Linked DNA regions of Aquibium oceanicum. The main gene of each other region encodes a partner of the protein of the gene in region 3 in a complex. Links are inferred from orthologs where the notes say so. Each region holds a gene or a part of one and is shown on either strand. Other genes may lie near its edges. The genes, in order: secA, secG and secY.

What was found.
Region 1: the proteins of secY (region 3) and secA are in contact, whole or in part, in a crystal structure (PDB 3DIN), measured with the Thermotoga maritima proteins. The link is inferred for Aquibium oceanicum from one-to-one orthologs. Residues at the interface, in WP_004081795.1 of Thermotoga maritima: Glu108, Gly109, Glu110, Glu111, Ala236, Glu237, Arg238, Arg239, Ile240, Thr241, Ile242, Gln243, Tyr244, Ala245, Arg246, Arg247, Val248, Thr249, Gly250, Arg251, Arg252, Val253, Tyr254, Gly256, Ala257, Ser258, Thr259, Tyr260, Leu261, Pro262; in WP_004082002.1 of Thermotoga maritima: Glu261, Ala262, Arg263, Lys300, Ala301, Arg302, Thr303, Ile304, Ile305, Leu323, Tyr324, Asp325, Pro326, Val329, Ser330, Tyr333, Ile336, Lys340, Phe345, Val349, Glu363, Phe364, Tyr374, Ser375, Gly376, Gly377, Glu393, Ile395, Thr482, Ser483.
Region 2: secY (region 3) and secG share a complex: the UniProt entries of both Escherichia coli proteins name them as parts of the sec protein translocase complex. The link is inferred for Aquibium oceanicum from one-to-one orthologs.

What each region holds. Positions count from the first base shown.
Region 1 is NZ_CP018171.1:4,719,890-4,723,321, forward strand. The notes cover bases 38-3,319. They hold secA (preprotein translocase subunit SecA), read left to right. Parts: upstream 38-383; coding sequence 384-3,119; downstream 3,120-3,319. Other genes in these bases: BSQ44_RS23005 (peptidylprolyl isomerase), read right to left, coding at 38-138; BSQ44_RS23015 (right-handed parallel beta-helix repeat-containing protein), read right to left, coding at 3,219-3,319. Outside these bases: more of BSQ44_RS23005, read right to left, coding at 1-37; more of BSQ44_RS23015, read right to left, coding at 3,320-3,432. UniProt on the Escherichia coli protein: Required for protein export, interacts with the SecYEG preprotein conducting channel.
Region 2 is NZ_CP018171.1:2,835,674-2,838,818, reverse strand. The notes cover bases 115-3,109. They hold secG (preprotein translocase subunit SecG), read right to left. Parts: upstream 1,805-3,109; coding sequence 1,424-1,804; downstream 115-1,423. Other genes in these bases: BSQ44_RS13860 (SurA N-terminal domain-containing protein), read left to right, coding at 2,881-3,109; tpiA (triose-phosphate isomerase), read right to left, coding at 1,967-2,731; BSQ44_RS13875 (L,D-transpeptidase), read right to left, coding at 310-1,188. Outside these bases: more of BSQ44_RS13860, read left to right, coding at 3,110-3,145. UniProt on the Escherichia coli protein: Subunit of the protein translocation channel SecYEG. Overexpression of some hybrid proteins has been thought to jam the protein secretion apparatus resulting in cell death; while this may be true it also results in FtsH-mediated degradation of SecY.
Region 3 is NZ_CP018171.1:3,300,265-3,303,389, reverse strand. What follows is about bases 52-3,026. They hold secY (preprotein translocase subunit SecY), read left to right. Parts: upstream 52-856; coding sequence 857-2,197; downstream 2,198-3,026. Other genes in these bases: rpsM (30S ribosomal protein S13), read left to right, coding at 2,989-3,026; BSQ44_RS16135 (adenylate kinase), read left to right, coding at 2,194-2,790; rplO (50S ribosomal protein L15), read left to right, coding at 260-730; rpmD (50S ribosomal protein L30), read left to right, coding at 52-240. In the rest of the region: rpsE (30S ribosomal protein S5), read left to right, coding at 1-12; more of rpmD, read left to right, coding at 40-51; more of rpsM, read left to right, coding at 3,027-3,125. UniProt on the Escherichia coli protein: The central subunit of the protein translocation channel SecYEG. Consists of two halves formed by TMs 1-5 and 6-10.

The DNA.
Region 1 (3,432 bases), 1.4 Mb from region 3 along the record:
CTCGGGTGCCGCCGCGGCCGGGGTCTCCTGGGCCGGGGCAGTGCTGTCCTGCGCGAGCGCGCCGAGCGGCGCTGCGACGGACAAGCCCGCGGCCAACGCACATGCGGACAGGAGACGAAGGTCGAAAGGCACACGCATGGAGTTTCTCCAGATGGAAATGACGAAGGCGCAGCCTGTCGCGCCCGAATGAGGCGGAAATTGGCGGCCCGGGCCGCTCGCGGTCAGCGTTGACATCGCTTTCGCCCCCTCTTATCTGTCCTTCGTCCCTGCGTCCAGAACCGTTTCCGGGCGCTTTTTTGATTGTGGATCTGCCCTAAACTCCATACCAGGCACGGTCCTGCCGGTTCCGGCCGGAAGATGTTTCTGTTCGAAAGGACCAGCTGATGGTCAGTCTCGGTGCTCTCGCCCGCAAGGTATTCGGCTCCTCCAACGATCGCCGGATCAAGGGACTTCGTCCCCGGGTGGAGGCGATCAACGCGCTCGAAGCGGAGATGACGGCGCTGTCCGACGAGGCGCTGAAGGGCAAGACGGCCGAGTTCCGCGCCCAGATCGCCGAAGGGCGGTCGCTCGACGATCTCCTGGTGCCCGCATTCGCCGTCGCACGCGAGGCGGCGCGCAGGGCGCTGGGGCTGCGGCCCTTCGACGTCCAGCTCATCGGCGGCATGGTCTTGCACGACGGCGGCATCGCCGAGATGCGCACCGGCGAGGGCAAGACCCTGGTGGCGACGCTTCCGGTCTACCTGAACGCGCTGGGCGGCAAGGGCGTGCATGTCGTCACCGTGAACGACTATCTCGCCACCCGTGACTCCGAATGGATGGGCCGCGTCTATTCCTTCCTGGGGCTTACCACCGGCGTCATCGTGCATGGCATGTCGGACGAGCAGCGCAAGGCCGCCTATGGCTGCGACGTGACCTACGGGACCAACAACGAGCTCGGTTTCGACTACCTGCGCGACAACATGAAGTACGAGCGCGCCCAGATGGTGCAGCGCGGTCACAATTACGCGATCGTCGACGAGGTGGACTCGATCCTGATCGACGAGGCGCGCACGCCGCTGATCATCTCCGGGCCGCTCGAGGACCGCTCCGACCTCTACAACCAGATCGACACGTTCATCCCGCTGCTCAGCGATCCAGACTTCGAGGTCGACGAGAAGCAGCGCACGGCGACCTTCACCGAGGAAGGCACCGAGAAGCTGGAGAACCTCCTGCGCGACGCCGGGCTGCTCAAGGGCGCGTCGCTCTACGACGTCGAGAACGTTTCGATCGTCCACCACGTCAACAACGCGCTGAAGGCGCACCGGCTGTTCCAGCGCGATAAAGACTACATCGTCCGCAACGGCGAGATCGTCATCATCGACGAGTTCACCGGGCGCATGATGCCCGGCCGCCGCTATTCCGAGGGCCTGCACCAGGCGCTGGAGGCCAAGGAGCACGTCAAGGTCCAGCCCGAAAACCAGACGCTGGCCTCGATCACCTTCCAGAACTACTTCCGCATGTATTCCAAGCTGGCCGGCATGACCGGCACGGCCTCGACGGAAGCGGAGGAGTTCGGCAACATCTACGGGCTCGGCGTCTCCGAGATCCCCACCAACCTTCCCGTGGCGCGCCTGGACGAGGACGACGAGGTCTACCGCACCGTCGAGGAGAAGTTCCGCGCCATCGCCCGCGAGATCAAGGACGCCCATTCCCGGGGCCAGCCGATCCTGGTGGGCACCACGTCGATCGAGAAATCCGAACTGCTCGCCGAGCGGCTGCGCAAGGAAGGGGTGTCGACCTTCGAGATCCTGAACGCCCGCCACCACGAGCGCGAGGCGCAGATCGTCGCCCAGGCCGGCAAGCCGGGCGCCATAACCATCGCCACCAACATGGCCGGACGCGGCACCGACATCCAGCTCGGCGGCAATGCCGACATGCGCATCGCCCAGGAACTGGCCGACATGCCCGAGGGCGCCGAGCGCGCTGCGAAGGAACAGGCGATCCGCGACGACGTGCAGCGGCTGAAGGCCGAGTCGCTCGCCGCCGGCGGGCTCTACGTGCTGGCGACCGAACGCCACGAATCGCGGCGCATCGACAACCAGCTGCGCGGCCGCTCCGGCCGCCAGGGCGATCCCGGCCGGTCGAAGTTCTTCCTGTCGCTACAGGACGACCTGATGCGCATCTTCGGCTCCGACCGGATGGACGGCATGCTGCAGAAGCTCGGCCTCAAGGAAGACGAGGCCATCATCCATCCCTGGATCAACAAGGCGCTGGAGAAGGCTCAGAAGAAGGTCGAGGCGCGCAACTTCGACATCCGCAAGAACCTGCTCAAGTACGACGACGTGATGAACGACCAGCGCAAGGTCGTGTTCGAGCAGCGCAAGGACCTGATGGACGGGGAGAACCTCTCCGAGACCGTCGGCGAGATGCGCCAGGACGTCATCGACGACCTGGTGGCCAAGCACATCCCCGAAAACGCCTATGCCGAGCAGTGGGACGTCGCCGGCCTGAAGGAAGGCGTGCGCTCCTTCCTCAACCTCGACCTGCCGGTCGAGGAGTGGGCGCAGGAGGAAGGCATCGCCGAAGAGGCGATCCACGAGCGCATCACGGCCGCCGCCAACGCGGCGGCGAGCGAGCGGGCCGAGCGCTTCGGCGGCGACGTCATGGTCTATGTCGAGAAATCGATCCTGCTGCAGACGCTCGACCATCTGTGGCGCGAGCACCTGGTCAACCTCGACCACCTGCGCTCGGTGGTCGGTTTCCGCGGCTACGCCCAGCGCGATCCGCTGAACGAGTACAAATCGGAAGCCTTCGAGCTGTTCCAGGCGATGCTGGGCAACCTGCGCCAGGCGGTTACGGCACAGCTGATGCGCGTCGAACTGGTGCGCGAGGCGGCCGACGCCCCTCCCCCGCAGGTCCCGCAGGGCGAAGGCCACCACACGGACGCGACGACCGGCGAGGACGAGTTCGACGAGGCCGGAGACACGGCGATGCTGGTGCGCCAGGAGTCCAACCGCATCGTGCCGGCCGAGCAGCGCGATCCCAACGATCCCTCGACCTGGGGCAAGGTCGGCCGCAACGAGGCCTGCCCCTGCGGCTCGGGCAAGAAGTACAAGCACTGCCACGGTACCTTCGCCTGAGGCGAGGCGCTCCCGCCGCGCCCTTCGATCCGGTTCCCCGTACAGCAGCCACCCATAGGCGCTGGTAGCGTTGGGCGTCCGTGTTCGCTGGCGAATGTCTCAGTGGAACTGGTTGTTCACGCTGAAGTCGCAGCCCGACTGCCCATATTGATAGCCGCGCGTGGAGTTGTCGTAGCAGTCGAATCCGTCGACAAGCTCGGATTCGTAGAAGCCGATCGAAGTATAGTTACTGACCAGATTGAGCAGACGATTGCCGGCCACGGTAATGGCGGTGGTATCCCTCGCATGGATTCCGAAATTGCCCCCATAAGCC
Region 2 (3,145 bases), 460 kb from region 3 along the record:
CGGAGCCGCCCGACCTGGAAGATGTTGATCTCCTCGTCACCGATCGTGCGCGCGGAGGATGGCCGTGCTTCAGGGCGTCCTGCTCGTCAGGCACGCGCCGGCTGCGGTGGCGGAAGTGTTCTGCGTGTCACGCCTCGCCGGGCAATGGGGCCACTTTTTCGGTAACCTGCCGAAGGGTGTCGATGTGCAGGCAATCGCAGAGCGCGCGCGGCCAGCGTAAACTTCTCCAGCCAAGCCGCGACAGGTCACGATGCGGGTCTTAAACAGTCGAAGGTCGCGGCCCGGCGGATGCGGGCCGCGGGAACTCTGTCAGAGCACCACGACTTCGGTGCCGACCCGCACGCGGCCGTAAAGGTCCATCACGTGCTCGTTGATCATCCTAAAGCAGCCGTTCGACGAATTGGTGCCGATGGTCTGCGGCTGGTTCGTGCCGTGGATACGGATATGCGTGTCCTTCTTGCCCTGGTAGAGGTAGATGGCGCGCGCACCGAGCGGATTTGCTGGACCTCCGGGCATGCCGTCCTTGTACTGCCCGTACTTCTTCGGCTCGCGCTTCTGCATGTCGAGCGTCGGGATCCAGCGCGGCCATTCCTGCTTGTCGCCGACCTTGGCCGTACCCTTGAACTCCAGGCCTTCCCGTCCGACCGCGATGGCGTATCGGCGGGCGCTGGTCGGCGTTTCCACCAGATAGAGGAAGCGCTTGCCCGTATCGATCACGATGGTTCCGCGCTGATATCCGGAGAAGGCGACGGTCTGGGGAACAAACTCGTCCTTGACCGCGAATTTCCGGCCCTTCTGCGTCTGCTCCAGCACGCCGTCGAGTGCTTCGGTCTGGGGCAGCAGCCGCGAGGCCGGGCTGCCGAAGAGGCCGCCGAACAGGCCGGTCTGCTGCTCCACGGTGCTACGCAGTTCGCCGTTGTTGCCGCTGGAGACCACCTCGGCGACGGTCGGGACGGGAACGCTGGGCTGCGCCTTCCGGGCTTCCGACGCCTTCTGGCGCTCGGCAACGGCCTTCGTTTTCTCCTTCGAGGCGAGCTTTGCCTTCTCGGACTTGGCCGGCTCCTTCTTCAGGGACAGGGGCGGCGGAGAGAAACGAAACCTGTCACCTTCGGCACGCGCCGGTCCGAATGCGGCAAGCGCCACCGCGGCGGCCAATCCCAATGCAAGCAACACACGCCCTGAACGCATCGTCTCGATCCATCTTTCGCTACAGCTCGGACGGTCTGGAAAATCCCTATCCGCGAGCTGCGGCATAATAGCGGAGAAAGATCAATTTTCTCAACGAACTTCGTCGGTTCGCCAGCTCCAAAGAGCGAACCGAGGAAAAAGGGTTGCAGCAAAACAACAGTCTAAGAAAGGAAATGCCTTCGACATGAAGAAACGGCCGGACAACCGGCCGTTTCATTGCATCAGAAGACGACGACTACTGGTTGGGCACCTGCGGACCCGCGGGCGCCGCCGGTTCGACCGGCGCGGGCGTATCGCTGCCGCCGAGTTGGTCGAGCACACCGCCGCCGCTACCCGTTCCGTTTTCCTGCTGCTGCTGGCCCGCGGGCAGGCGTTCGAGGATGTCGATCGGCTGTTCGCCGTAGCGCGCAATCAACGTGAGCCCGAGCGACGTGACGAAGAATGCTGCCGCGAGAATGGCCGTCGCGCGCGTCAGCGCGTTCGCGGCACCGCGCGCCGTCATGAAGCCGGACCCGCCGCCGATGCCGAGACCGCCGCCTTCCGAACGCTGCAGAAGGACGACGCCGACCAGCGCAAGGACGATCATCAGGTGGATGACAACGAGTATGGTTTCCATATTTCCAATCCGCGGAAATTTTCCGGCAAGTACGACGCCTTGGGAGAAGACGCGGCTCAATACACGCCTTTTGCGGGGTTTCCAAGTGCAAGTGCCCGCAGGCACGGCGGGATGTGGGTGTCCCGCACCTTCGTGTCAAACGAAATCGGGCGCTCCCGCCGTCTACAGCGACCTGTAGGCTTCCGCGATTCCCAGGAAGTCCGAGGCCTTGAGGCTCGCTCCTCCGACGAGCGCGCCGTCGACGTTGTCGACCGACATCAGCTCGACCGCGTTGGAGGGCTTGACCGAACCGCCATACAGGATGCGGGTCGTGGCGGCTTCGGCGTTCATCTTCTTTCCCAGTTCCGCGCGGATGTGCGCGTGCGCCTGCGCAACGTCCCGGGCGGTTGGGGTCAGGCCCGTCCCGATGGCCCAGACGGGCTCGTAGGCGACGACGGTGTTCTTGCGCGTGGCGCCGGGCGGCACCGATCCGGCGACCTGCCGGGAGAGAACGTCGAGCGTCCTGCCTGCGTCGCGTTCGGCCTGCGTCTCGCCGACGCAGATGATGGCGGTCAGGCCGCCGAGCCAGGCCGCCTCGGCCTTCAGCTGGACCTGCGCGTCCGTCTCGCCGTGGTCGGCCCGCCGCTCGGAATGCCCCACGATGACGTGGCTCGCGCCGGCATCCTTCAGCATCTCCGCCGAAATGTCGCCGGTATGGGCGCCGCTCGGGCGTGCATGGCAATCCTGTCCGCCGCAGCGGACGGGCGTGGAGGAGAGAATCTCGTGGGCTCGCCACAGCAAAGTGGCAGGCACGCACAGCAGTGCATCCGTCTCGGTATCCAGCCCGCTCATGAAGCCGTGGCCGATCGACCGTAGCTCGCCCAGCGAGGCGCCGGTCCCGTTCATTTTCCAGTTGCCCGCGACGAGCGGCCGGATGCCCTTGGTCATGATTGAAATCCCGATAGGAAACGAGGAGATGCGCGGGTTTCCTACCAAATCGGCACCATAAAGCAATCGACACCCGCCTCGAAGGAGTCTATTTGCTCACCTGAATGCGCGCCTTCTTGCGCGACAATTGTCACGAATTCGGAACTCAGATGCTCGATTCACTACGCTCGGCGGCCGGAACCTGGGTGGCGAAGCTCCTGCTTCTGCTCCTGGTCCTCAGCTTCGCCGTCTGGGGAATATCCGGCCAGCTCGCCGGGACGACCGGCGGCGACGTCGTCACGGCCGGAGACACCACGGTGTCGGCGATCGACTACAGGCTGGCCTACGACCGGCAGCTCTCGGCGATCTCCCAGCAGTTCGGCGGACGCATCACGCGGGAGCAGGCGGTGGCGTTCGGCCTAGACAACCAGGTGC
Region 3 (3,125 bases):
GCCGAAGAATAGCGCCAGCGCTGAAGAGGAACGACTGACATGGCTGACAAGAAGACGGGCAAGACCCTGACCGTCGAGCAGATCGGAAGCCCGATCCGCCGTCCGGCCGAGCAGCGTGCGACGCTGATCGGCCTTGGTCTCAACAAGATGCATCGCCGCCGGACGCTGGAGGATACGCCTTCGGTCCGCGGTATGATCGCGAAAGTTCAACACCTCGTCCGCGTCGTGGACGAGGCTTGATCGACGCGGGAGAAAGACAATGAAACTCAACGAATTGCGCGACCGCGAAGGCGCGACCCATTCGAAGAAGCGTCTCGGCCGCGGTATCGGATCCGGTTCGGGCAAGACCGGCGGACGCGGCGTCAAGGGCCAGAAGGCCCGTTCGGGCGTCGCGATCAACGGCTTCGAGGGCGGCCAGATGCCGCTCTATCGGCGCCTGCCGAAGCGCGGCTTCAAGAACATCTTCGCCAAGGACTTCAACATCGTCTCGCTCGGCCGCATCCAGACCGCGATCGATGCGGGCAAGCTGGACGCATCGGCCACCATCACCGCCGATACGCTCGTCGAGGCCGGCGTGCTGCGCCGTGCCAGGGACGGCGTGCGCCTCCTGTCCGACGGAGACCTGAAGGCGAAGCTGAGCTTCGACGTCGCGGGCGCGTCCAAGGGCGCGATCGAGAAGGTCGAGAAGGCCGGCGGTTCGGTCAAGCTTCCGGAAAAGGCCGCGAAGTAGCGCGACCGGCGAGCGGCGGAGCGACCGTCGCTTGCATGTCTGATGGTCGGAGCCTATTTCGGGGCTTCGCAGATGCGCGCCGCCCCCACGGGCGGCTCGTCTGCGTCACGAAGCGGAGAATTCTTCATGGCATCTGCTGCTGAGCAACTCGCCTCCAATCTGAATTTTGCGGCTTTCGCGAAAGCGGAAGACCTCAAGAAGCGGATATGGTTCACGCTCGGTGCGCTGCTGGTCTATCGTCTCGGTACCTACATTCCGATTCCCGGCATCAATCCGGACGCGTTCGCACAGGCCTTCGAGCAGCAGTCGGGCGGTGTGCTCGGCATGTTCAACATGTTCGCGGGCGGCGCCGTCGAGCGCATGGCGATTTTCGCGCTCGGCATCATGCCTTACATTTCCGCCTCGATCATCATGCAGCTCATGACGTCGGTAATCCCGACGCTCGAGCAGCTGAAGAAGGAAGGCGAGCAGGGCCGCAAGGTCATCAACCAGTACACGCGCTACGGCACCGTGCTGCTGGCGACCGTCCAGGCCTACGGCATCGCCGTGGGGCTGGAGAGCGGCGCCGGAATCGTCACCGATCCGGGCTGGTTCTTCAAGATGTCGGCGGTCATCACGCTGGTCGGCGGCACCATGTTCCTGATGTGGCTCGGTGAGCAGATCACCGCCCGCGGTATCGGCAACGGCATTTCGCTCATCATCTTCGCCGGCATCGTCGCGGGGCTGCCCTCCGCACTCGGCGGAACGCTCGAACTCGGCCGCACCGGCGCGCTGTCGACGGGCATCATCCTCGCCATCATCGTTCTGGCGATCGCGGTGATCGGGCTCATCGTCTTCTTCGAGCGCGCCCAGCGACGGCTTTTGATCCAGTATCCGAAACGCCAGGTCGGCAACCGGATGTTCCAGGGCGACACGTCGCACCTGCCGCTGAAGCTGAACACGGCCGGCGTCATCCCGCCGATCTTCGCATCGTCGCTCCTGCTTCTGCCTGCCACGCTGGCCGGTTTCTCGAACACGGAGAACCTTCCGGGCTGGGCGAGTGGCGTGCTGGCCACGCTCGGCCATGGCCAGCCGCTCTACATGATCCTCTACGCCTCGCTGATCGCGTTCTTCGCGTTCTTCTACACGGCGATCGTGTTCAATCCGAAGGACACGGCCGACCAGTTGAAGAAGCATTCGGGTTTCATCCCGGGCTACCGGCCCGGCGAGCGCACGGCCGAGTACATCGACTACGTCTTGACCCGCATCACGGTCGTGGGCGCCATCTACCTGGTCCTGGTCTGCATGCTGCCTGAGTTCCTGATCTCGGCGACGGGCGTGCCGTTCTACCTTGGTGGCACTTCGCTTCTGATCGTGGTGAGTGTAACGCTCGACACGGTGGCGCAGGTCCAGGGTCATCTGATCGCGCATCAGTACGAGGGGCTGATCAAGAAGTCGAAGCTCCGCGGAGGAAAGAGGGGACGATGAGGCTGATACTGCTCGGACCGCCGGGGGCGGGGAAGGGGACGCAGGCGCAGCGACTGGTCGAAACGCACGTCATTCCGCAACTCTCCACCGGAGACATGCTGCGCGCCGCGGTCAAGGCGCAGACGGAAGTCGGCAAGAAGGCCAAGGCCGTCATGGACGCCGGCGAACTCGTGTCGGACGATATCGTCAACGCGATCGTCTCCGAGCGGATCGACGCGGACGATTGCGCGCGCGGCTTCATCCTGGACGGCTATCCGCGCACACTGGCGCAGGCCGACGCGGTCGAGGAAATGCTGCGGCAGAAGGGGCTAGGGCTGGACGTGGCGATCGAACTCGTCGTCGACGACAAGGCGCTGGTCGGCCGCATCGCCAAGCGCGCTGCCGAGACCGAAGCCGCCGGACTGCCCGTCCGCAAGGACGACAATCCGGCGATCTTCGAGGAGCGGCTGCGCGAGTACTACAAGAAGACCGCGCCGCTGATCGGCTACTACCATGCCAAGGGACTCCTGACCGGGGTCGACGGCATGGCGGAGATGGATGCCGTGACGGCATCGATCGAGAACATCCTCGACGGTGTCACGCGCAAAAACTGACGCGGCACAGTTGACGGGGCGGACGCGCTGGACTATAGCGCCACGTCTCCCAACCAGACCTGCCGTCGGATGGGCCTTTGTGGCGCGTCCGCGGCTTTCAATGGGAAACCCCGCAGGGGCCGGCCTCCACCGGACGCGGGAACCTTGAATGCGCCGACCGGTCTCGCGACGATTCCGGCGGCCCAAATGGAGAAGAAGATGGCCCGTATAGCAGGCGTCAACATACCGACCAACAAGCGCGTCGTCATCGCGCTGCAGTACATCCACGGCATCGGCTCGAAGTTCGCCCAGGAGATTGTCGAGAAGGTGGGCATCCCGGCCGAGCGCCGCGTGCA